2 regions of the Halioxenophilus aromaticivorans genome follow, and region 2 is predicted to be linked to the other one. Evidence: predicted binding sites of a transcription regulator. Region 2 holds the regulator's gene; the other holds the start of a gene.
The links. The regulator LexA, encoded in region 2, represses DNA repair genes until DNA is damaged. The targets are predictions, from matches to a motif close to TACTGTATNNNNATACAGTA.
Positions count from the first base shown of each region.

Region 1 (15,270 bases), 1.9 Mb from region 2:
TGAATGAAGCCAAGGTGTGGGACAAGCGCAAAGCCCTCATCAGCCCCGCGGTAAAACGCATTTCACCACGCCACGCCCAGCACCTGCTGCGCAAAGCCAATGGCGTAGACCAAGCCATAAAAGGCATGCGGCGCGTGGACGCCTGGAGCGAACTAAAGGACTTAGTGCTGCATCTAAGTGGCGTAGTGAGTTTGCACCCTCGGTTGGATTTGCTGGCACTGGAGTAACCTATGGGTGCTTGCCCAGCCGCAGACAAATCGGCGCCAACCTCACCCTAATCAGCCGCCAAAGCTTTGTGGCCCAACACCAGCTAACGCCCCCTACCTTAACCTTCTACCACGGACTGATAAAACTGCCTGGCAGTACGCGCGCTGTTGGTGCCCCGGGTGCGAGCAAACAATTGCGCCTGGCGAATAAGCTCGTCTTGGCTTACCGCCAGTTCGTGGCCCTCGAACAAAGCCTCCACCACGGCGATGTATTCCTGCCAGCTGATGGGATAAAAGGATAGCCACAGGCCAAAGCGGTCGGCCAGAGAGAGCTTTTCTTCCACGGTGTCGGAATGCAGCACGCTGCTGTCGGCCATACGGGCGGCCAGCGTTTCTTGGTTGTCGCCCTGGGTTTGAGGCACTAGGTGCCGACGATTAGAAGTAGCATAAAAAAGGATGTTTTCCGGCGGCAATTCTATGGAGCCTTCCAGCACACTTTTTAAATGCTTGTAGCTGGTTTCTTGTTCTTCAAAGGAAAGATCGTCGCAGAACAATATAAAGCGATAGGGTTGCTGCTCAATTTGGTCGACGATTTCCGGCAGATCATTGAGATCGGATTTATCCACCTCAATCACCCGCAAGCCCTGTTCGGCGTAGTCGTTCAACAAGGCTTTTACCAAACTGGATTTACCCGTGCCCTTGGCACCCCACAGCAACGCGTGATTGGCCGGCAGCCCTTGCAAAAAACGCTGAGTGTTGTCTACCAAACGCTGCTTTTGCCGGTCTATCTGCAGCAGTTGGCCCAAGCGGATTGGGTCTAGCCTTGTGGCGGCGCGCAGGCGGTTGGTTTTAGCGCGCCAAATGGCGGCGTAGGTTGTGGCCCAATCGATCACAATAAACTCCATTCATTAAATCGTTAGAGTTTACACAAGTAGGCCACATCGGGCTTGGATTTTCCGGCCAGCACTTGTTCATACACCCAGCGTACACGATCTGGCCCTTCCACCAATTGCGGCTTTAACCACTTAATAAAGGCCCCGCACGCATTTGGCCACAGTTGCTGAAAGCGGTAATTCAGGTCTTTACTGCGGGCGTGGCGTTGGTAGTAAAAATCCAACGCCGAAAAATACTCGCAACTCATGGCCAGTTCACCGCTGGCAACCTCGTCCCAGTGGGCCGCTCCCAGGGCGTAGGCGTGGATCAGGTGTTGCTTGAGGTAATACACCAGCATGCGCTGAACACTGAAATTCCCCGAGAAATCCACCAACACAGTATCGGCTTCATCCATGGCCCGAAATTGCTCATAACTGAGCACCTTGTCAAAATGGCCGTGTTTGCGCACAAAATTTACGTTGGATTGGGCGGTTAAACCAATCACTTGGGGCGATGGCCCATCACTTCGTTCAGCGAAATGCTGTTGCAAAAAATACCCCAACCCCATGGCCGTTTTACTAGAAGCGCAGGTCACCACAATTTGTTGGGCGTGCCAAAATTGGCTCTCTTTCAATTCTTCCATCACCATAAAGGCCGCCATCAGCAGTGGCCGCAACATAATTTGCAAATCCACCGCGTTGTAGCACCCAGACTGGGTATCCGCCGGCACCGGTAGATGGCCGCCGGTGGGGTTAAGCAGCTGGTCCGCACCAATACCATAGCGCTCCAGTGGCTCCATGGAAGGGTCAATTAGGGCAAAACGTGTCATGGGGAAGCAGCCAAAGAAGCAGGCGCCGGGTTCAAACACGGCCTGGTTGGCGGCCACTACCTGGGCCACTCCCCACACCGGCAACCGCAGCCGGTCAGTGCCCGCCGGGAATGCTTGGGGCCACACGCTGGCCAGCCCCGGCGCCAAAGCACTGGCCAAATTGTTACTGGAAAAACCAAATCGCTCCAGCCGCACCAACATCGACCCAGGCGCGTTTTGCACATGGGTTGGCACCGCCGCGTTGGAAACCGCCAACCTGCGAAAATCTTTCTGGTTAAATTCCAAACTAATATTGAGCATTGGGGTTACATCTGTACCAGTGGTTACTTAGTGCCGCCCGCGCACTGGCCACGGCATTGCCAAAAATTGGCATAAACAAAATGTGATTGGTGTTGTCCGACATTCGTTGCAGTATAGCCGCGGATAATACCTCAGCCGCAGCGCGGGGTTGAACTGATACGCGGTAAAATCTTTGGGATTGCGACCCAGCGCCGATTTTACGGCGCTCAACGGCACGTAGATAAGACCGCGGGTAGCACTTACAATGAATAATCGATGTAACAGCGAGCCTGTATTTTGAAACGCCAGCCATCAATTAATAGAGGGAATCTTATGAGCCTTAGCCGTTGGGCCACACCCACTCGAATCGCCCTGTGCACCGCTTTGATATCGCTCAGTGCCTGTCAGATGCCTACCCCCGAATCGACCTCGGTGCCTAGCCAATCTGAGAAAATCTCCGGCGTAACCCTGGAAACCTTCGATAACACTACTCGGCCACAGGATGATTTGTTTCAATTCGTTAACGGCACTTGGCTTGAGACCACAGAAATCCCGGCAGATCGCTCTTCCTACGGCAGCTTTTACGTTTTGCGAGAAGAAGCCACGGCCAATGTACGTACTATTCTTGAAGATTTAATTAACGACGATAGCAAGCACCCCGCCGACGTAGAAAAGGCCAAGGCGTTATACCAAACCTTTATGGATGAAGCCGCCATTGAACAAGCCGGAGCTTCACCTTACCAAGCGCTGGCGTCGGAGATCGACGGCATCGACAGCCAACAGGCGCTGATGCAATTTTTGGGTAAAAGCTGGATGGTTAGTGGCCTTGCCCCGGTGGCCTTATTTGTCAGCCCGGATAAAAAAAATCCAGACCAATACACCGTGTATTTCTATCAGGCCGGCCTAAGCCTGCCCGATCGCGACTATTACTTTGACAGCACTGACCACGGCCAAGAGGTGCTCGCAGCCTTTGAAGAGCACATTGAAAAAATGCTGCAATTGGTGGGAGCAAGCGACACCCAAGCCACGGCAGAAGACATCCTAGCGTTTGAAGCCGAGTTGGCCGAAGGCCATTGGCCACGAGTGGATCTGCGCGATGCGGTAAAAACCTACAACCCCATCACAGCCGAAGATTTAATCGGCCAAAACAGCAACACGCCGTGGTCCGAGTTTTTATCCGCTGCGCAAATCGCCGATCAACCTCAGCTGATTATCGGCCAACCCAGTTTTATGCTGCATCTCAACGAAATGTTGGCAGAAATCCCTCTAGACCAGTGGCGCACCTACCTAAAATGGCGCGCGCTCACTTACCTCGCGCCCTATCTAAACGAGGCTCTGGCCACCGAGGATTTTAACTTTTATTCCAAAACGCTTTACGGCACCCAGGAGCAGCGCGCCCGCTGGAAGCGCGGCATCGCCTTTACCGACCAAATTGCCGGCGAAGCAGTGGGCAAACTCTACGTTGAGAAGCACTTCCCGCCGGAAGCCAAAGCTCGCATGACCACCTTGGTAGAAAACCTGCGCGAAGCCTACCGAGAGAGCATTCTGGCCCTGGATTGGATGAGCGAAGACACCAAAGCACAGGCCATTAACAAACTGGAGAAATTTGTCGCCAAGATTGGCTATCCCGATGAATGGAAGGATTACAGCCAGTTGCAAGTCTCCACCACCAGCCTGGTGGACAACCTGCTGTATGGCGAGCAATTCCAATACCAACAACAGATCGACAAGCTAGGCAAACCCATCGATCGCAACGAATGGTTTATGACCCCGCAAACGGTGAACGCCTACTACAACCCACTGATGAATGAAATCGTCTTCCCAGCGGCCATTTTGCAGCCTCCGTTCTTTAACCTAGAGGCCGACGATGCCATCAACTACGGCGCCATTGGCGGCGTCATCGGCCACGAAATGGGTCACGGCTTCGATGATCAAGGCTCACGCTACAATGGTGATGGCAAATTGGAAAACTGGTGGCAGCCCACCGACAGCCAGGCCTTTACCCAGCGCACGCAAACCTTAGTAGAGCAATATGATGGCTACCAGCCGCTGCCGGAGCAGCACGTTAATGGCCAGCTCACCCTGGGCGAAAATATCGGTGACCTGGGGGGACTGACCATCGCCTACAAAGCGTATCAGCTGTCTTTGCAGGGCAAACCGTCGCCGGTAATCGACGGCTTTACCGGTGAACAGCGACTGTTTATTGGTTGGGCCCAGGCTTTTGCGTCGAAGTACACCGACGAGAATCTGCGTAATCGGCTGAAAACCGACCCCCACAGCCCGGCTCGCTACCGCGTTAACGGCGTGGTTCGCAACATGCCAGAGTTCGTAGATGCCTTCGGCGTTACCGAATCCGATCAGCTGTACCTACCACCAGCGCAGCGCGTTAAAATTTGGTAACTCGGTACGGCCCGTGATAATTGGTTTATCACGGGCCAATTCACAGAGATTTCACTTGCGCAGCGGCACACAATCTGTACCCTAGCCGCCTGCAATTCCTCCTCTCGTTTTTAGCAAAGGATTCCCCATGTTACTGGCCTCTCTCGCCATTTTGGCTGGCTTCGCACTGCTGGTTTGGAGCGCAGACCGCTTCGTAGATGGTGCCGCCGCCACAGCCAAACACGCCGGTATGCCCAGCCTACTCATCGGTATGGTTATTGTTGGTTTTGGCACCTCGGCACCGGAAATGGTGGTATCGGCCATGGCTGCCCTGGAGGGCAATCCGCAGCTGGCCCTTGGCAACGCACTTGGCTCCAATATCGTCAACACCGGCTTAGTGATTGGTATCACCGCCGTATTTGTGCCTATTTTGGTCAGTTCGCAAATCGTCAAACGCGAACTGCCGATTTTAATCGTCATTACACTGATCGCCGGCGCCATGTTCTATGACGGTGCCCTCACCCGCACCGAATCGTTTATATTGCTGGCGGGCTTTTTTGGCGTGATCGGCTGGCAGATTTTTAATGGCCTGCGCGGCGAAATCGACGCCCTGGCCGCCGACGCAGAGCAAGAAGTGGCCAGCCACGATATGGCCCTAGGCTTGGCCATTTTTTGGCTGGTAGCCGGCTTTGTGTTATTGATTGTCAGTTCTCGTGTACTGGTTTGGGGGGCGGTGACTATCGCTCATTCCCTGGGTGTTAGCGACCTTATTATTGGTCTTACCATTGTCGCCCTGGGAACCTCCCTGCCCGAGCTGGCCGCCACGGTGATTGCCGCCAGAAAAGGCGAGCACGACATCGCGCTGGGTAATGTGGTCGGTTCCAACATGTTCAACCTGCTGGCCGTGGCTGGTATCGCCGGCGCCATCACTCCCATCCCGGATATATTGCCCGAAGTCATGCAACGGGACTGGCCGGTAATGCTGGGCTTAACCCTTGCCATGTTTGTGATGGCCTATGGCCTCAAAGGCCGCCAGGGACGCATCAACCGAGTCGAAGGTGGCCTGTTAGTGGTCGCCTTTGTCGCTTACAACGTGTGGTTAGTGCAATCGGTCTTCGCCGCTGGCTGACCGGTTGCCAGCAACTTTGGCCCGTTGAACGTGGCCCCTGGCCTAGTGCTCAACGCCCACCCCGCCTAATATAGTGAAGGCTATCTTAGGCGGTTCTCTCCTCCCCCGCCTCGGCACACGTGAGCTCCATCAATGTCGGACTGCAATGCCATTCATTGATCGCTAACCAGTTATTTTCTGAACACTGATCGCCAAAAAATAAAAACCAAAGAGGCTATTGTGCGAAAACCCATTTATCCCGGTTGGTGGCAGGTAGCCACCGTGCTCACGGTTCAAGCTGTGTGCTCGGCCAGCATTTTTACCGGCTACTCCATCATTGCGGTGGCTTTGAAAGCCGAGTTCCAGCCCAGTAATGCGCAATTAATGATGGGCGTGATGGTGGTATCCATGTTGTCCGGGGTGCTCAGCCCCGTAATTGGCCGGGCCTTCGATAACTTCTCCATACGCCTGCTGATGGCTTTAGGCGGTGGCTTTTTAGGAGGCGGATTCTTGCTGCTGTCGTTTACCAGCAGCATGTTGCAAGTGGTGGCGGTGTACGCCGTGTTTATGTCGATGGCCACGATTCTCTTAGGGCCCATTGCCGCCTCTGCGCTGCTGGCCCGCTGGTTTGATCGACGCCGTGGCATGGCCATGGGTATTGCCGCCAGCGGCGGCGCCCTAGGCGGCTTGTTAATTCCACCTTTACTGCAGTGGCTATTGCAGGGCATGGAATGGCGCATGGCATTGCGACTGTACGCGCTCATTACGTTTCTGCTCACCAGCCCGCTGATTTTATTTTTGATCAGCAATCGGCCCCAGGACCGCAATATCACGCCAGAACCCCCAGGCCGGCAACAGCCCGTAATCAGTCCACAGGCCAGCATTACAACCAAAACCTTGCTGAGCCAACCGCGCTTTTGGATAACCTCCGTGGTTTTGGGCAGCCTGTTCGCAGGGCCCATGGGTGTGGTGAGCAATATGGTGCAATTCAGTGGTACCAAGGGCATAACCGCAGCCAAAGCGGCGCTGTTGTTGTCGGTTATCTCCGGCGCTAATTTTGCCGGTAAATTGATTGTCGCCAGCATCAGCGACCGGATCAGTCTCAAACTGGCGTTATCCACCATGCTGGTGGCAATGAGTTTGGCAATGCTGGGGCTGTGGCAGCTCAATCAGTACGCCGGGATTATGGCAATGGTCACATTAGCGGGGCTGGCTGGCGGCGGCACGCTACCGCTTTGGAGCTTGTTGATATCTCGGCTGTATGGGCCTGCTCAGATTGGCAAAGTGATGGGCGCAATGTCGTTTGTGATTATGCCGTTTTCTATGCTGGCGCCCCCCACTTTTGGCTGGGTGTACGATCAACATCAACAATACAATGTGGCCCTCATTGGCGTGATGGCCCTGCTGGTTACTGCCCTCGCCCTGCTCAGCCAAATCGCCACAGAGAACCAACCGGCTGCAGCAGCCAAACCGATGAATTCGTAACCTCTCAGTCATCGCCCCAGTCTAATCCAATTGGATGAGTCAGCCGTACAACCGAGCAAATAGCTAAAGAACGGCCCTAATGTGACTCATTCCTCTACAAACACTGCCACCGTTAAACAGGTCGCTATCCTTGGCGGGTCCGGCGCCATCGGTAATGCCCTGGTGCGAGTGTATCAACAACAGCGGAATACCCGGGTTTGGTGCCTGAGCCGAAGCCAACCGTCCAACGTTGGCGATGAAGGTTTTATCAAAGCCGACGTCACCGATGAGGCAAGCCTTCTGGCCGCAGCCCAAACGCTAAAACAAAACCCGCCGCTGGATACCCTCATCATCGCCACCGGAGCCTTACACAGCGAGGCGATGCAACCTGAAAAATCCCTGGCGAAACTGGAAGCCGAGGCATTTTTAGAATCTATTCAAGTAAACACCCTGGGCCCGGCCCTGGCTATAAAGCATTTACTGCCATTGCTGGATAAAGGCTCAGCGTCGCGCTGTGGTGTGTTATCGGCACGGGTTGGCAGCATTGGTGATAACCGACTTGGCGGTTGGTACAGTTATCGCAGCGCTAAGGCGGCGTTGAATATGTTTATCAAAACCGCCGCCGTCGAATTGGCCCGCAGCCACAAGCACAGCGTGTTGGTTGGCTTGCATCCGGGCACTGTGGATTCCGAGCTGTCCAAACCGTTTCAGCGCAACGTCGCACCGCAAAAATTATTCACGCCCAGCTACTCCGCCGAGTGTTTGATGGCGGTACTGGGCAGTAAAACGAACATCGACAGCGGCCAGGTGTTCGCCTGGGACAACACCCCCATACCCAACTAAGCCGTTATGCCTATTACTACACTGTATTGGTTTACCAACGACCTACGCATCCACGATAACCCGAGCTTCCACGCCACGTGTAGCAAGACCGACGAATTGGTGTGCGCAGTGGTTTTGGACCCAGCCTGGCTAGCAAACAACCGGTACGGGCTAAGAACCATGGGCCAAAACAGGCTAAGGTTTTGGCTGCAATCCGTGGCCGAGCTCAGCACTGCTCTGCGCCAGCGCGGTGGCTACTTACACTGCCTTTTTGATGAACCGGTAACGGCTGTTACCGCATTGGGCGAGCATTTTAACGTCAGTCGCGTTGCCGCCAGCACACCCGTTGGCTGGTACGAAAACCAACAGCTGCAGGCGGTCACAAAGGCCCTAAACGATTGCACCGTTAGCCTGGCAAACAGCAGTTGTTTATTCGACCAAAGCCGCCTGCCCTTTGCTTACTCCGAGCTACCGGCCAGCTACAGCCGGTTTCGCAAGCAGGTAGAGCCGCTACTGGCCGACATCGCTTTTGATCCATTAACGGCGCCCGACTTCCTGCCCGAGCAACCCAACCGGCCACACTTTGCGCAACTCAGGGCATTTCCGGAAGCAACCGCAGGCGAGCAACCACTGCCGTGGCGAGGCGGGGAGCAATCGGCACAACAACACCTGCACAGTTACTTCAGTACTGATAACGCCAGCCGTTACAAGGCGGTGCGCAACGAACTAGACGGCTGGCGCAACTCCACCAAGTTTTCCGCCTGGCTTGCCAACGGCAGCCTGGGCCCGGGGGCTATTCTGCGCGCTCTTCGGCAATACGAGGCAGACAATGGTAGCAACGATTCAACCTACTGGATTGGCTTCGAACTGCTGTGGCGGGAGTACTTTCAATGCTACGCCCGAGCACACGGAACCCGCCTGTTCCATCCCCAGGGCATCAAGAACAAACCCACACATACCAGTTACTACCCCGGCCGTTTTAAGCAATGGTGCCAAGGTAATACCCCCTACTCACTGGTGAACGCCTGTATGAAGCAGCTTAATCAAACCGGTTATATGTCCAACCGCGGCCGACAAGTCGTCGCCAGTTGCTTTGTCAATGAGATGGGACTGGATTGGCGTTACGGCGCTGCCTACTTTGAGCGCCAACTGGTGGACTATGACGTGGCCAGCAACTGGGGCAACTGGCAATACTTGGCCGGCGTAGGTTGCGACCCACGAGGCAAGCGGCATTTCGACATCAATAAGCAGACCGAACAATACGACCCCGATGGCGAGTTCATTATGCGTTGGCAAGGCCAGAAACACGGCCTGCCCCTGGACGCCGTCGACGCGGCTGACTGGCCCTGCGGCTAGTAGTAGTCCAGTACACGTATCCAATTACAAGTATTTGTGCCTGCCTATTCCAGAAATGATTTCAGCCGCTATAATACTGTACACTTAACCAGTTAACTTACTATGAAGCTGAAACAGAAACTCGCCATATTAGCTGACGCCGCCAAATACGACGCCTCCTGCGCCAGCAGCGGCACGGTTAAACGCGACTCCAGTAACGGTAGTGGCGTGGGCTCTACCTCCGGCGGGATGGGGATTTGTCACAGCTACGCCCCAGACGGGCGCTGCATCTCTCTACTTAAGGTGTTGCTGACCAATTTCTGCATTTACGATTGCAGTTATTGTATCAACCGAGCTTCCAGCCCCATAGAGCGCGCCCGCTTTAGCGCCGAGGAAGTGGTCAACCTCACCTTAGATTTTTACAAGCGCAACTACATCGAAGGCCTGTTTCTAAGCTCGGGCATTATTCAAAGCTCAGACTACACCATGGAGCAGTTGGTGCGTGTGGCCAAAACCTTGCGGGTCAAACACGATTTTCGCGGTTACATTCACTTAAAAACCATCCCCGATGCTAGCCCGGAGCTATTGCGTGCGGCGGGCATTTACGCCGACCGCCTTAGCATTAATATCGAACTGCCCAGCAAGCGCGCGCTGCAAGAGCTAGCCCCGGAAAAAAACCCCAAAACCATCCACCAGTCTATGGGCACCTTGCAAGACCACATCAACGAAGCCAAAGAGCACAAGGCCGACAAAGAAATTGGCAGCCGGCGCAAAAAGAAAGCCAAGTTTGACTACTCCCCCGCTGGGCAAAGCACCCAATTAATCGTCGGCGCAGACCCATCCACCGATGCCAAAATTCTCACCTTGAGCCACGGTTTGTACCAGCGCTATAAAATGCGCCGGGTGTATTATTCAGCGTTTAGTCCTATTCCGCATTCCGACCAACAACTGCCGTCCATGCCGCCGCCTTTAATGCGCGAACACCGGCTGTACCAAGCCGACTGGTTGCTGCGGTTTTATGGCTTTAACGTCAATGAAATTACACCCATCGGCAACTCAACCTCTGCCGATGCAAATCAGCCCAATACAAACCAGCCAGAAGCCCATCAAATGCTGGACCTGGACATCGACCCCAAGCTGGCCTGGGCCATCCGAAACCGCGATTTATTTCCCGTGAATATCAACACCGCCAGTAAAGAGATGATATTGCGCATCCCCGGCGTGGGCGTGCGTGGCTGCGAAAAAATAATACAAGCTCGGCAGTTTAGAAGGTTGCGCATTGGCGATTTATCCCGCTGTGGTTTATCGGCCAAAAAAGTGGGACCGTTTATCGAAACCGCCGATTACAACCCGCACAACAAATTACTTACCGCGGCGGATTTGAAAGCCCATTTTATGCAACCTAAACAAGCTCAACAATTATCATTATTTTAAGGTAGGCAACGTGTTTGAAGTCGACGTAGACGATTTGAAAGCCTGGCGTAAACTGACACGCAAACTGTTAAAGCGCAAAATCGACCCAACCCAACTTACCTGGAATAGCACCGGCCAACAGGCCCAACAAGGTTTGGTGTTCGGCGGCGACGACTTTGAACAAGTAGATGTGGTTAATCCCACACCGACCATCACGGCTGAGTTTTTACAGCTCTTGGCCAGAGCCAGTTGCTACCGCGACGAACAAAAGTGGGCCGTATTCTATAGCCTGGCCTACCGCTTGGTGTACGAAAACAAAAACCTGCTGCAAGATGCCATCGATCCCCAAGTAAAACTGCTACGCCATTGGCACCAGACCATCTGCCGAGACATTCACAAAATGGAAGCCTTCGTTCGCTTTCAAAAACTCGATCACGATCTGCTAGGCGAGGTGTACTTTGCCTGGTTTGAACCCGAACATGACATCTTTGCCACCGCCGCGCCCTTTTTTGTGAAGCGGTTTAAAAACATGACTTGGTCGTTACTCTCTCCCAGCGGGTGCATGCACTGGGATCAAACTATACTGACATTCAGCGAAGGCATAGCCCGGCCCCAAGGCATGCAGGACGATTGCGAAAGCTTGTGGCAGCAATACTACCGCAGTATTTTTAACCCGGCCCGCCTTAAGGTGCAGGCCATGCAGAGCGAAATGCCGAAAAAATATTGGAAAAACCTACCCGAGGCGGCCCTAATCAAGGATCTTATTCGTAACGCACAAAGCACCAGCGAAGGCTATGTTGCCGCCGATGCCGCGCAACCCTGGCAAAAAACGGCCAAATCCAAGCGAGTACAGCAGCAACAGGCCGAGTTAAGACAGAAGCGCAACGACTGATCATCTACCAGCGCTTGCTCTGCACTGTTGGCTTGATCAATGTGCAGCACCTCCATTACAGTGCAGACTAACCGTTCGCTCATCCACACCAAGTACTCTCTGTGTCTAAATCACCAAGCCCATTTCAGGCCGCCTCCCCTCATTTGCCCTCGCGGGGCAGAACGCTATTGTTGTTGGCATCCATCATTGCCAGCACCATTGTCGGCCTCGCCGGTACCGATTTGGTACTGCCCGCAGTGCCACAACTCGCCGACTTTTTGCACGGCACTAGCACCCAAGCGCAAATGGTCTTGGCAAGCTTTGTGGCCGGAGTTGGTATCGGCCTGCTGCTGTTTGGCGAAGTGGGCGCCCGCTGGGACCAGCGTATGATCATCGTCGCCGCCCTGGGCCTGTATGGCTTATTTTCTGTCCTGGCCACCCTTGTGACCAGCTTGCAACAACTGATAGCACTGCGGTTTTTGCAGGGCTTGGCCAGCTCCGCAGCCGCTGTATTTGCACCGGTTATGATTCGTACCCTTCTGCCCGAAAACCAAGCCATCCGGGCCATCGGTGTAATGAGCAGTATTGAATCCTTAACACCGGCGTTGGCGCCGATATTGGGGGCATGGCTATTGGCAATATGGGGCTGGCAAGCCAGCTTTTGGACGGTGGCAGTAGCCTGCGCGGCGTTACTGGTGATTTGGTGGCGGCTCTACCCAACCATGCCGGTTAACCCACCCTTAGACAGCAATCACCACTACGGACGGTTGCTGCGCCACTCTCGGTTTCTGCTTTTAGCTAACAGCCAAGCCTGTGCGCTGGGCGGCTTATTGGTGTTTGTGTTTGCTGCACCCGCTTTATTTGCCGGCCCACTGGGCGGGGATATTCGAGACTTTGTGATAATGCAAATGATCGGCGTGAGCTTTTTTATCGCCTCAGCCAGCAGCAGCCACTGGTGGGTAGAAAAGTTTGGCCGCGCGCCCATGATCTGCGCCGGCAGCGTGATTAGCCTTATAGGCGCCACCGGGCTTTGCCTCTATGGGTTTGCTATTCAGCAGGGCTGGGCAGCAACTCATAATTGGGCTGTTTGGCTGTTGTTTATTTGGGTCAACCTAGGCTTTGGCGTGCGTGGGCCACCGGGCTTCTATGCCGCATTGGAGTCCGCCGGCGCCGACAGCGCTCGGGCCAGCGCACTGATCATATTACTGGTAATACTGGTCGCCGCCGCTGGTACCGCGCTTATAGCGCCGTTTATCAGCCAGGGCCTATTTGCCATAGGCGCCGTGGTGACAGCGATTTTCGCCGCAGCGTGGGTGCTCTTTTTGTTCGGCCATAAAGGCTAGCGAAACACGCTAGTGCCAAGCTCCGACTACTGCACCCATAACCGTGAAGGTAACCACCTGATAGCCGGCGTTAACGAAATAAAGCTGAAATGGCCGGTTTTCAAATAGGTCGTTTACCAAAAAAGCCATGGCCACCCAACCGAAGCCTGTGAAAAATCCGTACATCGTGCCCGTGGCCAAGGTGGACTGCGGGCCTAAAAACAAAGCCAAATTCACAGCTACTATAAACAACGCAAAGAAAGACCCGCCAAAGATAATGGCAGGGTGACGCATTTTGCCCTGTTTGCTTTCGTAACCCACCGCCTGCATCCAATACACTCCAAACATCATGGGTGAATACCAGGCTGCTCCTATGGCAAAGCCCAGCAAACTAGCCACCAGCACTGCAAAATAATTAATGTCAGCCATCGATGCCCCCGTATTCTATGTAAGTGGCAATGGTCACTGCCGATTTGCAATACCTCTTAAACAGGCTTGTAACTTTTACAAACCATAGCGTGAATAACAAGGATTAGCGTGTCCATAGCGCATTAAACCAGCCTAAGCCGGCGGATTTTGGGGTTTTTCCGTGTTGGCATGGTCCTAGCTACCACCTACACGAGCCTGAGTAAGTTAGCCTTAAACAGAGGCACTTACTCTAAGCTGCTTGAACCCACTTAATCTGCACATGCAGGCAATCAATGAGCTGGTAATTACGCGTTAGACGCCACCAGCGTTGCCATCGCAGAAGGAGAAAACGATGAAATTGCTACATAAAAAATCACTAGCCGCAGCCGTCGCCAGCGTTACATTAGTGACAGCGCCACTGACTTTCGCCGGCATGGATAAAGACTCCGTTGCCAACAAAACTGAGTCTGCCGTTGAGCAAACGAAAGATGCTACCCAGGACGCTACCCAAAAGGTTGGCCAGACCATCGAGCAAAGAACCGACGAGGGTGAGGCTTACTTCAAAAACGGCTGGCAGGAAGGCAAGATCGAAACGGCTTTTCTGTTTAACGAACATCTAAACAATTTTAAACTGGATTCCGAGGTCATAGACGGTAATGCTGTACTTACCGGCGAAGTCGATTCCAGTGTTAAGAAGGACTTGGCCAATGAGATCGCTCTGTCAATCGAGGGCATAGAGAGCGTTGATAACCGCATCGAAGTCGTTAATGACGAGCAAAAGGATGGTGAGCGAAACGAATTCCTAGCCTCGGTACAAGATGCCACCATAACGGCCGTTATCAAAATGAAATACTTGGTGAACGATGACCTCTCGGCCATCGACATTAAAGTTGATACCAAAGACCAAATAGTAATATTGAGTGGCGAAGTTGAAACAGACGTGCAAAAACAGCTGGCTGAAGCCATTGCCACCAACTCAGACGACGTTGTTGAAGTACAAAATCAAATCAAAGTACTTCAAAGCTAACCCTATAAGCAGCGCGATTAGCGGGCACTAGCCCGCTTTTTTTCGTTTACACCACAATGCCAAAGACCCACGTGCTGGCAATCAACAATCCCGCCGCAGACATTGGCACTGTATAAGAGAAACGCTACTATGACGCATGAGAATGCCTGGGCCAGACCCAAACAGCACAGCCACATATAACAAGCCACTAGTGCTTGGTTTAAGGAACACAAAATGTCAAAAGTACTCCTCGTTGATGACGACTCTCTATTCACCGATGCCACCTCCGAGCTCATCAAACTGCTTGGTCACACGGTAGAAATTGCGTCAACCGCGCAGGACGCCAACCAACGCTTAAATAATGAACACTTTGACGTGTTAATGCTGGACATCATGCTTCCCGACGGCAACGGCTTCGACATTCTGCACAACCTAAGCGCGGAATCCCGCCCACCCAAGGTCGCGTTTATCACCGGGCACTCAGCCATTAAATCCATGGTAAATTCCATCGCTGGTCCTGGGGTGAGCTATCTGCTTAAGCCCATCGACTTGGCCAGCATTGAAGCCCTTTTGTCAGAGCCAGAAGACGCTACCGACAGCAACGCCCATTTCGGCGTGCTGGTAGGTGAATCGCCGGTCATCAAAAAGGTGTATAACTACATCGAAAGGGTGGCGCCAACCCGCGCCAACGTCATGATCATGGGCGAAAGCGGCACCGGTAAAGAGCTGGTTGCACAGGCCATCCACAACGCCAGCAAATGCAGCGGTGCAATGGTTGCCGCTAACTGTGGCGCCTTCTCTCCAGAACTGCTCAGCAGTGAATTGTTCGGCCATGAGAAGGGCTCGTTTACCGGCGCCACCAGTCGCAAAATCGGCCTATTTGAACAGGCCAAGGGCGGCACTTTGTTCTTGGACGAAGTCACCGAAATGCCCATCGATATGCAACCGACGCTGC
Region 1 covers NZ_AP031496.1:4,359,606-4,374,875, forward strand. The annotation lists gene holA (DNA polymerase III subunit delta) at 1-227, shown strand, start outside; gene ACGHM3_RS18640 (ATP-binding protein) at 326-1,099, opposite strand; gene ACGHM3_RS18645 (DUF2855 family protein) at 1,123-2,208, opposite strand; gene ACGHM3_RS18650 (M13 family metallopeptidase) at 2,521-4,587, shown strand; gene ACGHM3_RS18655 (calcium/sodium antiporter) at 4,715-5,695, shown strand; gene ACGHM3_RS18660 (MFS transporter) at 5,915-7,159, shown strand; gene ACGHM3_RS18665 (SDR family NAD(P)-dependent oxidoreductase) at 7,241-7,981, shown strand; gene ACGHM3_RS18670 (DASH family cryptochrome) at 7,988-9,316, shown strand; gene ACGHM3_RS18675 (putative DNA modification/repair radical SAM protein) at 9,419-10,729, shown strand; gene ACGHM3_RS18680 (TIGR03915 family putative DNA repair protein) at 10,740-11,600, shown strand; gene ACGHM3_RS18685 (MFS transporter) at 11,702-12,922, shown strand; gene ACGHM3_RS18690 (DUF1761 domain-containing protein) at 12,932-13,330, opposite strand; gene ACGHM3_RS18695 (BON domain-containing protein) at 13,662-14,336, shown strand; gene ACGHM3_RS18700 (sigma-54 dependent transcriptional regulator) at 14,550-15,270, shown strand, end outside.
Region 1: ACGHM3_RS18675 (putative DNA modification/repair radical SAM protein) is a predicted target of LexA. The motif match lies at 9,391-9,410, and genes of this name have one in related genera.

Region 2 (15,270 bases):
GCCACTCCATGCGAGCCTGGTTTAGGTAGCCCAGTTTAAACAGCTCTCTGGAGCGTTGAATGGCCGGGATGTTTTCCACCTGTTGCATTTCTTGGTAAGTGGTAGAAACGGCTTTGTGGGCCATTGAATAGGGCTGCTTAGTGCGTTCTGCGCTGAGGAAACCATAGAAGTCTCGCTCTTTGGCCAGTTCTTGGTATCCTTGTGCGGCTTCTGCTGGGGTCATGGTGCCTAGCTCATAAAGCGTGCGAATGGACCAGTAGCGCCAGCGGGGTGAGGCTTGCTCCTGATCTGGCAACCGAGTAATCAACTGGCTAACTTGGACCCAGTTTTTCGCTTTGAGGGCGTCTCGTATCTGTCGTTGTAGTACTCGGTCACTGACTAATTTATTGCGATCCAACAGCCGGTTGGCTTGGTCTGTGTGGCCGTCCAAAATGAGTTGAAATGCCAAGTATTCAACAGTGGCGTTGCGCTGTTTGGCATCCAGCAGGCTAGCGGAGTCGTATTTTTCCCACTCGGCTAGGGCCGCCACGGAATCTTTGCGGGAATAGCGCTTAATGCCGTAATGAACAAGATCTTCAAAACCAAGTTTTGATTTGTCCATATTGTGGAAGCGGCTGATTCTTTCTGAGTTGTAGTACAGCTGCAGCAGGGAATCGGCCATGCCGTGTTGTTCTGGGCTCAGTTTTTTGCGCACGAACTTGGCCAGCGCTAACTTTCGGTTTTGCACCGCTTTGACGTAACGCGACCAAGCGATATCGGTGGAGAAATAGTCACTGTCTAGCCATTCGGCGAACAGGTCGTCACAGCGTTTTGGTTGTGATTTGCCTTGGTTCCATATCTCCGCCACCTCTGCCAGGGCGTCGGGGTCGCCATTACGTTTTTTGGCGCTGAGATATAGACATTTGAGGTCTGTACCACCTATTTCTGGGTGATAATAGCTCTGAAAATCGTGCCAATTCTGTTTCGCCGCCAAAGTCTCCAACCAGTTGGAAAGCAAGCGATTGGCTAGCCAGGTGCCTTCGTAGTCGTCTAAAAACGCCTCTACAGCTTTATAAGGCAGTTGCTTTAGGCGCGCGTTAAGGTCTTGAAATTTAAGATAAGGAATTAGAGGGTAATCGCCCAGTTCATCGTAGGGAACCTGCTGCAGTGTGATCTGTCGGGCATCAATTTGTTGGCGAACCTTTTGGTAGAGTTCGCGCTGTTCGGCTAGCTGTTTGTGGTCGCTAAGTGCTACTTGAGCACTAGCGGCGTTTAGGGCAAGCAACGTTAAACTGGTCGCGCTAAAGCACCATCTTAGGCTGCGTTTGCAAGTGTTCTTAAAAGCCGTTGAGCGGGACATTGGGGTCTCCATCGTAATAACTGCAAGCCTTGCGAGGTATTGATTCCCTGCTACGGGGGCATTTTGCTTCGCAAGCGAGCGAACTTTCCAGTATCTTTCTTGCCTTTCGAACGCACAGCGACCCAACAAGTGTAGCTGTTAATTAAAGTAATTTGTAGAAATTAAACTGTATGTTGTTGATAAAGCTAGATAATGGCAGCCTAAATTATGGTTCCACCATATTGTTGGAGAAACAGTCGTTGGAAATCACCAGCGACGACAGGGTTTGCCTTATTGGCCGCAATGGTGCCGGTAAATCCAGTTTGTTAAAAATACTGGCGGGCGACGTCGAGCTGGATGATGGCTCCGTCTGGCGTAAGCCGGGCCTCAAGATTGCTCGCCTGGAGCAAGACCTGCCTGATGCCGACGAGCTAACGGTTTACCAATCCGTCGCTTTGGGCCTAGGTACGCTGGGTGAAACCATTCAACACTATGTAACTTTAGCAAAGTCTGTGACAACCGACGCTGAAATGAACAGATTGGCGGTGTTGCAGCAGGAGATTGAAGCCCAAGACGGCTGGCTTATCGAACAGAGGATCGAGGCAATCATGGAGCGGCTAGCGTTGGATGGCGAGCGCAAAATGGGGGAGCTCTCCGGCGGTTGGCGGCGTCGCGTTGCGCTAGCCAGGGCCTTGGTTTGCGACCCGGATTTGCTGCTTTTAGATGAGCCCACTAACCATTTAGACGTGGAAACCATTCAATGGCTCGAGGAGCAGCTGTTGGATTTTCGCGGGGCAGTGTTACTGATTACCCACGATCGGACCTTTCTCAACTCGGTTGCTAACACCATTGCCGAGCTGGACCGCGGCCATATCACCAAGTTTGCCGGCAACCTAGATGGTTTCCTAGAGTTTAAAGAAGCTAAGCTGGCCGAGGAAGCCAGGCATAACGCGCTGTTTGATAAGCGCCTGGCGGAGGAGGAGGGCTGGATTCGCCAGGGAATTAAGGCACGTAGAACGCGTAACGAAGGGCGGGTGCGCGCGCTGAAGGCCATGCGGGTGCAGCGCCAGGAACGGGTAGAGCGACAGGGCAATGCCAACTTGAATATTCAAAGCGGTTCTAATTCCGGCAAATTGGTGGCCGAGCTGAGTCACATTCAACACGGCTTTGGCGATGTTCCTCTGATTCATGATTTTAGTGCCACCATCTTGCGCGGCGACCGGGTCGGTTTTATCGGCCCCAACGGTATCGGCAAAAGTACCTTGCTGAAAATTATCCTTGGCCAACTGCAACCCCAGCAGGGTGAGGTGCGCATTGGTACCAACCTGGATATCGCCTATTTCGATCAGATGCGCGGCCAGCTGAACCTTGACGAAACACCGGTAGATAACGTCGCCGAGGGACGGGAATTTATTGAGATTGATGGCCAGCAACGCCACGTAATTTCTTATTTGGGTGACTTTTTGTTCACCGGGGCCCGGGCCAGGACTCCGCTAAAGGCGCTGTCCGGTGGTGAACGCAACCGGGTGTTGCTGGCCAAACTGTTTAGCAAGCCTTGTAATCTACTGGTACTGGATGAACCCACCAATGACCTGGACGTTGAAACTCTGGAACTGCTCGAGGAAGTTTTGGCGGGCTACCAGGGTACGTTACTGTTGGTGAGCCACGATCGTCAATTTTTGGATAACGTGGTAACCAGCACCATTGCCTTTGAAGGTAATGGCCTCGTGGCGGAATATGTGGGAGGGTATCACGACTGGCTGCGCCAGCGGCCGGCGGTGCCCTCGGCAAAAGCGAAGACCGACACCCGTCAAGCAGAGACCACCACGCTGCCAAAAGCACAACCGGAGAGCGTCACCAAAAAAGCAAAAAAACTGAGCTATAAACTACAGCGTGAGTTGGAGCAGCTGCCCGGCCAAATAGAAGCCTTGGAAGCCAGCATTACTGAGCTAGAGGCCGAAATGGCTGCACCGGAGTTTTACCAAGAAGAGCACGACAAAGTAAGCGCAACCCTAGCTCAACTGAGCCAAGCGCAGCAACAGCTCGAAGAAGCCATGGAGCGCTGGATGGAGCTTGAGGCCATGGCAGAAGGTTAGGGCCGGTTAATACCAACTTGGCGCCACTGCTGGAGGCTACGCGCCCCTAGCCCCGAGCTGCGCGCCCCGAGCTACGCGCCCCGAGCTACGCGCCCCGACCAAATTCCCGTTCAACTAAGCGCTAAGAGTGAAATGTAGTGAGCCTGCATAGATTGGCATCAACGTAGAGCGGTAAACGGGCTGGGTGCGCAGCCCCAGCCCTACGGGTTGAGACAGGAGATAGCCCACTCGTTGTTGCTCGCCACTTATTTGGACCCACCAAACTTCGCGGTTCGCGCCTAGATTGGGCTAATTCCTGACTCAACAGAGGCTCCGAATCAGTGTCAGCAGGCCTCTGCGGTCCTATTTAATCCCTTTACTGGCACCGTTAGCTGGTTACGCGCACGGCCAGTACATCGCAATGGGTGCCGTGCAGCACGGAGTTGGAAGTGCTGCCCAGCAGCAGGGACAGCCCGTGCCTACCGTGGCTGCCCACCACGATTAGATCGCCATTGTGTTCTGCGGCGATGGTTTGCAGTTCATTGGCGGGTTGGCCAATGACGATGTATTGATTCTCTGGTGCCACACCGAATTCCTGGCCTATTTTGGCGAGGTCAGTCGTTGCTTGGGTTTCTATTTGCTCTTGTACGGAAGAGATATCCATGGGTATATCGCCACCATAGGTGAAAACCAGTGGCTCAATAATATGCGCGATGGATAATTTGGCGTTTGCTGCGGTTGCCAGGAAGTGCGCTTTTTCCAGTATCTGTTTTGATTCTTCGGAAAGATCTAAACCTACGATGATGTGTTGATAGGTGCTCATAATTTACCCCCTTTGTTATGGGTTCAATAGTAACCCAAAGTCTCTGCGAGTAAACTAGCGCAAATTAATAAACCGCGTTTGATTTGGTGCAAAAGTATGCAAAGTGGCTGGACTATTCTAATCATTGTGCTGGTGATCGCTATGGCTGTGGGGCCTGTGATGCTCATGCAGCCTTCGGGGAGGCAGCGCAGGCTGGCAAAACTGCGGCAGCAGGCGGCTAACCAGGGGCTTACCGTAAGCACCGGCGGTTGGCCTAGCAAGGCGGGTAAACGGCCTACAGGAGCCATGCGTTATAGCTTACCCTGGGCGGCAGATGATCGGCACCACGATAAACTATTGCTGGTAAAAAAAGACTATCAACACGAATTACACGTCGCAGGCTGTTGGCAACTGTATTCCGACCAAGATCAGGTACGCCCCTCCACCGAACAGTTTCTGCAAAGTGCTAATTTACCGGCAGGGGTGTATGCCATGGGTTTTGATGGTTTGGGTGCGTTTGTGGATTGGAGTGAGGATCGTTCAGAGGATTTAACCGCGGTGGCTGAGTTTTTACTGGCTTTACGAGCCAGCGTTTCTGGTTGATTCAAGATACTGAGGTTGGCCCGGCATTCGATTGGCCTAGTGTACGATTGGGCCGATATGCGGCTAGGGGGCTTTTTTGCTGACGCTTTCTTTCTTCTTTTTATTAGAGGCGCTTTTAGAGCTGGATTGCGTACCCTCGGTCTGGTCATCGACCGTGTTGTCTGACTCGACCAGGGGCGGAGGGTTGAAGTTGGTTTCAACCATGATTTCCTTAGATAGAGAACGTCGCTGGCGCTCAATGATCTCGGTCAGTTCGGTCACCATTTGAGCTCGGCGGGGGTCCGGGTGGTTAGAGTTGTTCACTGCTACCTTGGCCTTTTGATAAAACGCTTTTGCTGGTAAATATTCGCTGCGGCTTATGGCCTGGTGCCCCTGGGCAACGTAGGACAGCGTTGGCAGCATCAGATGGGCCCACATTAGGTGTCTTTTGTAGGTGTTGAGCTCTTCCGGGCTGATAGCGCCGGTGGAGTGCTGTTGGGTGAGCACAGTAGCGGCTTTGTCCAATTGACTTTGGGTTAACGCAATTTGTGAGTCAGATTCGCGTATGCGATAAACTCGGCCTTCTATTACTTCATTCTGCAACTCTCTTTGCAGTTCTTCAGTATTGGCAACGGCGGCGAGCACATAGCCGTCCTCCGGTGCCAGCTCTTGCATGGACTTGGCTAGGTCTAATCCAGCTTGGTTGAGGAACCTTGTGACCGCTCGAGGCTCTACGGTTTGGTCCACAGCGGCGATAACCTGTTGTAATTCTTCATATTGTGATTTGAGCACGCGCAATTGGCTTTTTATCATTCGGCGCTTTGCTTCAAGGTGATTTGCCCAGCTCACCACGCACAATGAGGCGATACAAATGGCGACAAAGAGCAGCACTGCTAACATTGAAGTCATGGTTTGGGGGGCAACCGATTAGCTGAAGGTACATTAGGTTTTCGGCCTGGAGCGCAGATTTTTTAATGTCGTCGGAAATTTTGTATGTGTGTTATTTAAGGCGCCAAATCGGTTTTAGGCGTGTCATTTGAAGGCCATTTGGAGCGAAATTTTGTCCCTATCTGAGCCTTTCTTTCATCAGGGCGTGGAACAGAATGGCTTGACCGCCGATCAATCAGGACTTATATATGCGGCCCTAACTATACAGAAAGCCGCATAGAGCAAAAATCAACCAGTGACTCAGGGCGAACCTAAAGCATGGGAAAATCGTTAGTAATTGTAGAATCACCGGCCAAGGCCAAGACCATCAACAAGTACCTAGGAAAGGACTTTGTGGTCAAATCCAGTGTCGGCCACATTCGAGATTTGCCGAGTAAAGGTGGCCAGTCCAGTGCGGTGGATCCAAAAGAACGCGCTCGCCAAGCGGCAATTACACGTAAGCTGTCAGCCGAAGAAAAGGTCATTCACAAGCAGAAAAAAGCCAAAACTGCGCTCATCAAAAAGATGGGTATTGACCCAGAACATGGCTGGAAAGCCAACTACGAGATTCTACCCGGCAAAGAAAAGGTCGTCTCTGAGCTGAAATCCTTGGCCACTGATGCCGACACCATCTACCTCGCAACGGATTTGGATAGAGAGGGGGAGGCCATTGCCTGGCACCTGCGTGAGGCGATTGGTGGCGACACCGATCGCTACAAGCGCGTGGTATTCAACGAGATCACTAAGTCCGCAATCCAAGAAGCGTTTAAATCGCCTGGCCCTGTGGACATGAACCGCGTCAACGCTCAGCAATCGCGTCGGTTTCTGGACCGAATCGTTGGCTATATGGTTTCGCCGCTGTTGTGGGAAAAGGTTGCTCGTGGCTTGTCCGCAGGGCGAGTGCAGTCCGTTGCGGTGAAGCTCATTGTAGAGCGAGAGAATGAAATTCGGGCATTCATTCCCGAGGAATACTGGACGCTGCACGCCGATCTGGTCAGCCAGGGCAAAGATCAGCTGCGTTTCGAAGTTAAAAAATACCTTGATAAATCCTATCGCCCAGAAAACCAAGAAGGCTCCGATAAGGCGGTAAATGCCCTGCAGGGTGCGGACTATGTCATAACCAACCGTGAAGACAAGCCGACTCAATCCAAGCCTTCTGCGCCTTATATCACATCTACTCTGCAGCAGGCTGCCAGTAATCGCTTAGGGTTTTCTGTAAAGAAAACAATGACCATGGCGCAGCGCTTGTACGAAGCGGGTTACATCACCTATATGCGTACCGATTCGACCAATTTAAGCCAAGAGGCCATCGCCGCCTGCCGCGACTTTATCGTTGACAAGTACGGTGATAAATACCTGCCGGAAAACCCCAATTTTTACTCTAGCAAGGAGGGAGCGCAAGAGGCGCACGAAGCGATTCGACCCTCCAATGTGAATGTTCAGCCCACACAGCTTAAGGGTATGGAGCGTGACGCCGAGCGCCTGTACGCCCTAATTTGGCAACAGTTCGTGGCCTGTCAAATGCCACCTGCTCAGTTCACCAGTACCACCGTGGTTGTTGAAACCGAGGGCTACGAGCTTCGAACCCGTGGCCGTGTGATTCGCTTTGATGGTTTTTTGAAAGTGCAGCCGCTGGTTAGTAAAAAAGAAGAAGATCAGGTTTTGCCGGAGGTAAAAGTTGGCGATAAGCTGGATCTAACTGCCCTCGACCCAGTGCAGCACTTCACCAAACCCCCTGCTCGATTCAGTGAAGCCAGTTTGGTCAAAGAGTTAGAAAAGCGGGGTATCGGCCGTCCTTCAACCTACGCGGCGATTATCTCCACCATTCAAGATCGCGGCTATGTACGCTTAGAGAATCGTCGTTTCTACGCCGAGAAGATGGGTGATATCGTCACCGAGCGTTTGCAGGAAAGCTTTAACGAGCTGATGGACTACGGCTTTACCGCCAAGATGGAACAGTCTTTGGACCAGGTGGCTGACGGCGATAAGAGTTGGTCAGCGGTGTTGGATGACTTCTACGAAGACTTTTCCAAGCGATTATCCGAAGCCCAAGATGTCGACAATGGTATGCGCGCCAATTCGCCTACGGATACTGACATTCCCTGCGAAACCTGTGGTCGTGACATGCAAATTCGCACCGCCAGTACCGGTGTATTCCTGGGGTGTTCCGGTTATGCCTTACCGCCCAAAGAGCGCTGCAAAAGTACAAAGAACCTGATACCAGGCGACGAGGCGGTGGATGTCGACAAAGACGAAGAAGCCGAGTCCAAGTTGCTTCGCGCTAAACGTCGCTGTTCTTTATGTAACACCGCCATGGACAGCTATCTGCTGGATGAAGGTCACAAAATTCACATTTGTGGGCGCAACCCAGATTGCTCTGGCTACGAGATCGAAAAAGGGCAGTTTAAGATCAAGGGTTATGATGGCCCGGTATTGGAATGTGATAAATGCGGCGCTGAGATGCAGCTTAAAACCGGCCGTTTCGGAAAATATTTCGGCTGCACCAGTGAATCTTGCTCCAATACCCGTAAGTTGCTTCGTAACGGTGAGGCCGCACCACCGAAGATGGACCCGGTACCTATGCCGGAGCTGGCTTGCCAAAAAGTGGATGATGTCTACGTATTGCGAGACGGTGCATCTGGTTTGTTCTTGGCCGCTAGCCAATTCCCCAAAAACCGGGAGACCAGGGCACCTTACATTGATGAGTTGTTACCTCACAAAAGTGAGATAGACCCCAAATACGGCTTTTTAATGTCTGCGCCGGTAACCGACGATGATGGCAACCGAACCTTGGTGCGCTACAGTCGTAAAACCAAAGAACAGTACGTGCAAACTGAAGTTGATGGTAAGGCAACTGGTTGGAAGGCATTTTATGAGGGCGGCAAGTGGAACGTTACCAAACCCGCCCCCAAAAAAGCACCGGCTAAGGCTAAAAAGAAAGCCAAAAAGTAATTTTAAGGATGGTACAGCGGCGCCGCCGCTGACCAAGGGCCAGACCATTCCGCAGGAAGGTGTTGGCCCTTTTTCACTGTGTAATTGAGGCCTGCCGTGTCTATTTCTTATACCAGTGTGGTTAACCAGCGCTTAGCGTTGGCCAAGGCGTTGTTAGATCAAGAGCCAAGCGCAAACAAAACGGCGGTGCTTGCCGGGTATTATTCCGTTGTGGAGTTGCTAGGCTGTGCGCTGAATAATTACCTACAAGAAGTTAACCAGCAGGTTGGTAGCGTCAGTGTCGGCGCAGGCGGTTCTTTACCAGCCAGCATTGCGGATTTAGAGCAATTTAGCCAAGAGGGCAGTGTAATCCCACAGCTGGTTGAGTTGGCGAGCCTAGCACGGACCCAGGGTAGCTGGTTACAGCGGCTCATAACGGCTTACGATGCTCTTAAAACACACCCGATTGCATTGCAAGCTGAAGACGCTGAAGAGGGCCAAGCTCGCTCAGCAGCCAGCCCGACGGTAAGTGAGCCTTCTGGCATGGTATTAATTGCCAAAGAATCTGGGGCGGGTGTTACCCCAGTGTCGCCAGAGCAGGTTGGCAGTGGAAAGTATTTTTTATCACAGCAGCAATGCCAACAATTTTACCAAGCTTGCTATGAAATGGTGCAACGCCACAGAGAAAACTACCACGAGTTTTAACTTTGTAACCTCTGTTTTAATCACCAGAGAGATCCGCCTAAATTAAAAGCGGTGAAAAACCGCCACCCATCTACGCAACAATACACCAAGCTAGCCTGCTCTGGGCGCCAGTACCATTACGCGATGACTAGACGCGATGGCTAGGGCCCATTTGTTTGCGCAGCCAGTTCGTTCGCTGTTATCGTATTTATCAGGAAATCAAACGGCCCAAATCTTAATAGTACAGACCCAGTCGCACAAACCCTAGTAGCATGAACCCCAATAGCACGAAACTAATCACGTAAACTCAAATAATATTAACTCAGGTAGCATAAACCTAATACTACAGGCCCTGGCAGCTATGAATCCTGCGGATATCTGCATTGAAAAAGACGATTTACGTGGGGAAGCAATTGCCAATTTTTTACAACAGCATATAGACGATATGCGGGCTGTTTCACCGCCTGAATCCAAACATGCGTTGGATATAGAAGGGCTGCGGGCTCCGGAAATCACTTTTTGGACGGCGTACTCTATAAGCGCCAAAACTGATGCTGGCAAAGGAAGTGATGGCGGCAAGAGGGATGCAGCAGGTGATAGACAGATAGTTGGCTGTATTGCATTAAAAGAACTGCCACGCTTGCATGCTGGCAAGAGTTGCCCACCCGCTTTGGAGGGCGAAATCAAATCCATGCGAGTGGCGGAATCTTTTAGAAATCGGGGCATCGCCAAAGCCTTGGTGGCGTTTGTGATTGAGCAAGCTGAAATGCGGGGTTATCAGTGTTTGAGTTTAGAAACCGGGAGTATGCCGTTCTTTAAACCGGCGCAGGCCCTTTACGGCAAAATGGGTTTTGCCGAGTGCCCACCGTTTGCAAATTACAAGCAAGACCCTAACAGTCTGTTTTTATCCAAGCGCCTTTTTTAAGGCCTGTTTTACGCTTAATGTTCGGGCTGATTTAAAGGCCGGTTTATAGAGAATAGCCTGAGGTCCTGGAGTTGAGATGCTCGGTTTACGGCCTCTTATAGCGGTGCTAGGTCTAAATACAAGGAGCCGGGTTTAACCTACTGAGCTTAAGGTGTCGTGTTTAAAGCTTCGGGTCTAAACACCTTGGCCTAAAGCACCGGATCTGGCAATTGCTTACAAAGTCGATGTAGCAATTTGCCTCTTCATACTGGCTACAAATCGCTTTTCCCGTAAAATACGTCTCGCCGGCCACACCTCGCCGGCCACACCTCGCCGGCCACACCTCGCCGGCCACACCTCGCCGGCCGCACCTCGCCGGCCACACCTCGCCGGCCACACCTCGCCGGCCACACCTCGCCGGCCGCACCTCCACAACAACCAATTCTCGCAGACAGCTCGCCATAGGGCGCGTTATCTAAGAGTGGGGTTAGTCTCGGTGCGAAACCAGAATTCCCATCGCGTTACCAAACTTGGCAGCACTGTTTAAGAGATGCATTTGTTCAGCTAAAAAGTTTTCGTTAACGGCAACAACACAGTGGCTGTTGCCAGCAACTAGGGCTTCTTCAACTAGGTCAAAGATTACGTCGGTATCCCGTGGATACACAAAGCGGACCTTTTGTGTATCAACACCGAAGCTCTCCAACAATTGTTTATCGAGCTTGGAGTTGGCAATCCAGGTTATCCAGCGTGAGCCAGCAATACGAGATTGGTGGCTTAGCATGGGCAACAACAGTTGCAGATAGTCTGGGCAGTACTTTGATACGAGCAATTCCGTGATGTGATCAGAATTACTGGCAGGAACGCCCTTGGCAACAGATGGTGTTGCTGCCAATGGTGTTGTTACTTCAAAATCTAGCGGTAATGTAGCGGCCATGATTACACTCCCAAGCGAATAACGCCCACGCTTAAACCTTCAATTGAGAAGCTCTCTTCGCGTAGATCTACGTTGATGATGTCGAACTCGTCGTTTTCGGGTAACAGCTCGATGTGATTACGATTCTTTCCACGTCTTAATCGTTTAACGGTAACTTCGTCTTCTATTCTGGCGACAATGATTTGGCCGGATCGAACTTGGGTGGTTTTGTGCACGGCCAATAAATCGCCCTCCATAATACCGACGTCTTTCATGCTCATGCCGCGCACTTTGAGCAGGTAATCTGCGTTGGGTGAGAACATGGCAGGGTCAACATCCATAAAGGTGTCGATGTTTTCCTGAGCCAGAATAGGGTGGCCGGCAGCAACCAGCCCCACAATCGGTAAACCGCTGTTTTCCGGCTCGGGAATGCGTATTCCCCGAGATGCCCCGGGGATCATTTCAATGGCGCCTTTGCGTGCCAATGCTCTTAGGTGTTCTTCAGCTGCGTTAGGCGAACGAAACCCCAAAATCTCAGCGATTTCCGCTCGAGTAGGCGGATAGCCGGTTTCCTCTAGGTGAGACTTAATCAGATTAAAGATCTGTTCTTGCCGAGCCGTTAATTTTTCCATGTGTAGGTCCACTTGGTTTGGTTCGTTGTTGTTTTACTTGCTATTTATTACTGCGTTGTCTTACAGCGAGTTGTTACTGCTATTGGTACCTTGCCAGTTGGCAGTGCCGGTTCCACCTTAGGTACCCAGGCAAAACCTCCTATAACACCACTTACAACACCACTTACAACACCACTTACAACACAACCCCTGTAAAGACCCCAATGCGCCGTTGGCTTCTTGCTCAATGCTAATAGCTGATCGCACAGCGATGCGGGGTAGGTAGCCATCTGTTGATTTATACAGTGATTTATACCCTAGTTTTACTGTATGTACAAACAGTTTTTTGCTCGTCGATAGTTTAATATGTGTTAACAATCACAAAATTGGTCCGTTTTAGGGGCCTAATAAGATCCTCGATGGAGGCAGCTTTGTGCGGAGCACTCGAGTTAAATCGGTTTGAGTCACAGGCTATATCGGTAACAGGGCGATAGGAGGAACCTGACGGATTGAGCAAGGCCGGCTTTGGGTTGACACCTATTCACTGGCATCATAGTGTTGCCGGCTTTGTAAAAGGCGTCGAGTTAGCAGCATGTCACAACAAACACCTGTCATAAGTGGGCCGGCCATCGTCGACTTTGCCGGCACAGAGCTGACCGCGGAAGACCGTCGGGTACTATTGCACCCGGCGACTGCCGGGGTGATCCTGTTTAGCCGCAATATTGTCGATGCCAATCAAGTTCGGCAGCTCTGCGCCCAGCTCAGATCGTTGCGGTCGGATCTCTTGATCTGTATGGATCAGGAAGGGGGTAGGGTTCAGCGCTTAAAACAAGGCGTCGCTCGTATTCCCCCTATGGCAAAGTTGGGGCTTTTGTATCGCTCAGATCCTGCCGTGGCAATATCAACCGTCAAAGAGGTGGCCTGGTTATTGGCAAGGCAAATTAACGCCTTGGGTGTTGATTTGAGCTTTGCTCCAGTATTGGACCTAGACTCCAGTCACTGTGCAGCCATCGGCGATCGTTCGTTTGGCAACAGCGGCTCAATGGTGGCCCAGCTTGGTGCCGCATTTTGCGACGGCTTCAAAGAGGCGGGTATGGCTGCCGTCGGTAAACACTTCCCAGGCCACGGTAAGGTTGCCGCGGACAGCCATTACGAATTACCCATAGATTCGCGTCCTTTTGATGTTATCGCTAGTGATGATCTCGTTCCCTTCACCCATCTGTGTCGCTCGCATTTGCAAGCCGTTATGCCGGCGCACATTGTTTTTCCGGAAGTCCACGACAATGCGGTTGGTTTTTCGTCGGTTTGGTTGCAGGATATTCTTCGTCAGCAGTTGGGTTTTGCCGGGCTAATTTTTAGCGACGATTTAAGTATGGCAGCGGCACAATCCGGCGGTAGCTATTATGAGCGTGCCCAGTCTGCGCTTTCCGCCGGTTGCGATCTGCTTTTGGTGTGTAATAACCGAGAGGGGGCTGTGGAGGTTTTGGATAAGCTTGCTACAACCCAAATGTCTCAGGTGGCCTATCAAGCAAAGCTGGCCATGATAAACAAATCAAGTGCTACTCTTTCAGAGCAAGAAAGTGCTCGCCTTCAATCGGCCTTGGCTCTCGTTGAACAGGTTGCGCAGATCGATGATTGTGCGCCTAAAGCGCCACAGTAAATAGGATCGTTTCGATGGAGTTTTTAAAAGCGTATTTTGATCATTGGATGATGCAGACCTTTGTCATCACGTTAATCACTTTTACCGTTGCATTTATTGTGCGGTTGATTCTTAAGCATCTTCTGAAAAAGACAAATATCACTCGGAACCTGTGGGACGATGGTTTTATCACCGCCGCCATGGCCCCTATCAACATTGCTATTTTGTTGGTGGGCTTAGCGTTTGCCACGCAACCCTATCCAGAACAGGACGCTTCCTATTTACTGGAAATCGTACCCCTGGTGCGCGAACTTGGTCTGATCCTTTTGCTGGCTTGGTTTTTGGTGCGGTTTATCAAACAGGCGGAAACTATTCTGGTAGCAGGCCAAAGCAACAAGGCTTCGGTGGATGAAACTACGGCTGCAGCAGTGAGCAAGTTACTGCGCATTTCGGTCATCGTTTCCTGTGTGTTGATCATTATGCAGTCTCTTGGCTACAGCGTATCCGGTGTGCTGGCCTTCGGTGGTATCGGTGGTATTGCGGTAGGCTTTGCAGCGAAAGACCTGTTATCCAATTTTTTTGGCGCGATCATGATTCATCTTGATCGGCCTTTTAAAGTGGGCGATTGGGTGCGCTCTCCGGATAAAGAAATAGAGGGTACCGTGGAGTCTATCGGCTGGCGTTTAACCGTGATTCGTACCTTTGATAAGCGTCCTTTATACGTACCCAACGCAATTTTCACCCAGATTTCTGTTGAAAATCCATCGCGAATGACAAATCGTCGTATTTACGAAACTATTGGTGTGCGTTATCAAGATGCGAAAAAACTGCCGCAGATCGTTGAACAAGTGAAAGCGATGTTGGCAGAGCATGAAGCAATTGACCATGACTTGGTTCAAATTGTGAACTTCAACAGTTTTGCGCCTAGCTCCCTCGACTTTTTTATTTATGTCTTGACAAAAACAACCCACTGGGTGACTTACCACCAAGTTAAGCAAGATGTGCTATTTAAAGTAATGTCGATTATTGAAAGTAATGGGGCAGAAATTGCCTTCCCAACATCCACTATACATATAAATAGCTTGCCAGAGCTGTCTAAACTGTCAAAGGAGTCTGCTCAAAGTGAATAAAAAAATAACTGCCTATGACGATGCAATGGCGATCTTTAAAAAATCTTCTGTGTTGTTATCGGAACAACAAGTCGATGCGTCCATTACAAAATTAGCTGCGCGTTTAAATGACGACTACAGCGAAAAAACACCACTTGTTCTTTGTGTAATGAACGGTGGGTTGATTGCTACGGCTAAACTCGTTAGTAAATTAACAATGCCGCTACAAATGGATTACATTCACGCGACTCGCTACGGCGACGAAGTGGTTGGACGAAAGTTAAATTGGATTGCGGAGCCTAAATCGAGCTTAAAGGGCAGGGATGTGATTTTGGTTGATGATATTTTGGATGAAGGGATAACGCTGCAATCGTTGGTTGAATTTTGCCGTGCCGAGGGCGCGGCCTCGGTAAAGGCAGCTTTGTTGGTGAAAAAAAATCACGACCGATGTGTGGCTCCGGAGTTTGGAGATTATGTAGGGCTCGAGGTGCCAGACAAGTTTATATTTGGTTGTGGCATGGACTACAAAGGCTTTTTTAGAAACCTACCGGCAATATACGCGGTGGAAGATTCTTAATAACGATTTTCTTTTGCGGCTCTTTTTGGCGGCAACCTCAGGGTTGCCGTTTCGCTTTGTGGGGTAATGACTTTACCGGTTAAGGTGGCGGTAGTTGAATTGGCAATGGGAAAGTTATTTTGTGATCAATCAGTGAAATTCGTAATAATAAATAAAAAACTACTGTTAAATTTATGATGACTTACGCGATATGCGAAA
Region 2 covers NZ_AP031496.1:2,484,024-2,499,293, forward strand. The annotation lists gene ACGHM3_RS10860 (transglycosylase SLT domain-containing protein) at 1-1,339, opposite strand, end outside; gene abc-f (ribosomal protection-like ABC-F family protein) at 1,510-3,414, shown strand; gene ACGHM3_RS10870 (universal stress protein) at 3,782-4,216, opposite strand; gene ACGHM3_RS10875 (hypothetical protein) at 4,313-4,798, shown strand; gene ACGHM3_RS10880 (hypothetical protein) at 4,862-5,590, opposite strand; gene topA (type I DNA topoisomerase) at 5,984-8,656, shown strand; gene ACGHM3_RS10890 (hypothetical protein) at 8,753-9,340, shown strand; gene ACGHM3_RS10895 (GNAT family N-acetyltransferase) at 9,681-10,244, shown strand; gene ACGHM3_RS10900 (SulA-like leucine-rich domain-containing protein) at 10,711-11,157, opposite strand; gene lexA (transcriptional repressor LexA) at 11,160-11,768, opposite strand; gene nagZ (beta-N-acetylhexosaminidase) at 12,340-13,407, shown strand; gene ACGHM3_RS10915 (mechanosensitive ion channel family protein) at 13,422-14,516, shown strand; gene ACGHM3_RS10920 (hypoxanthine-guanine phosphoribosyltransferase) at 14,509-15,072, shown strand.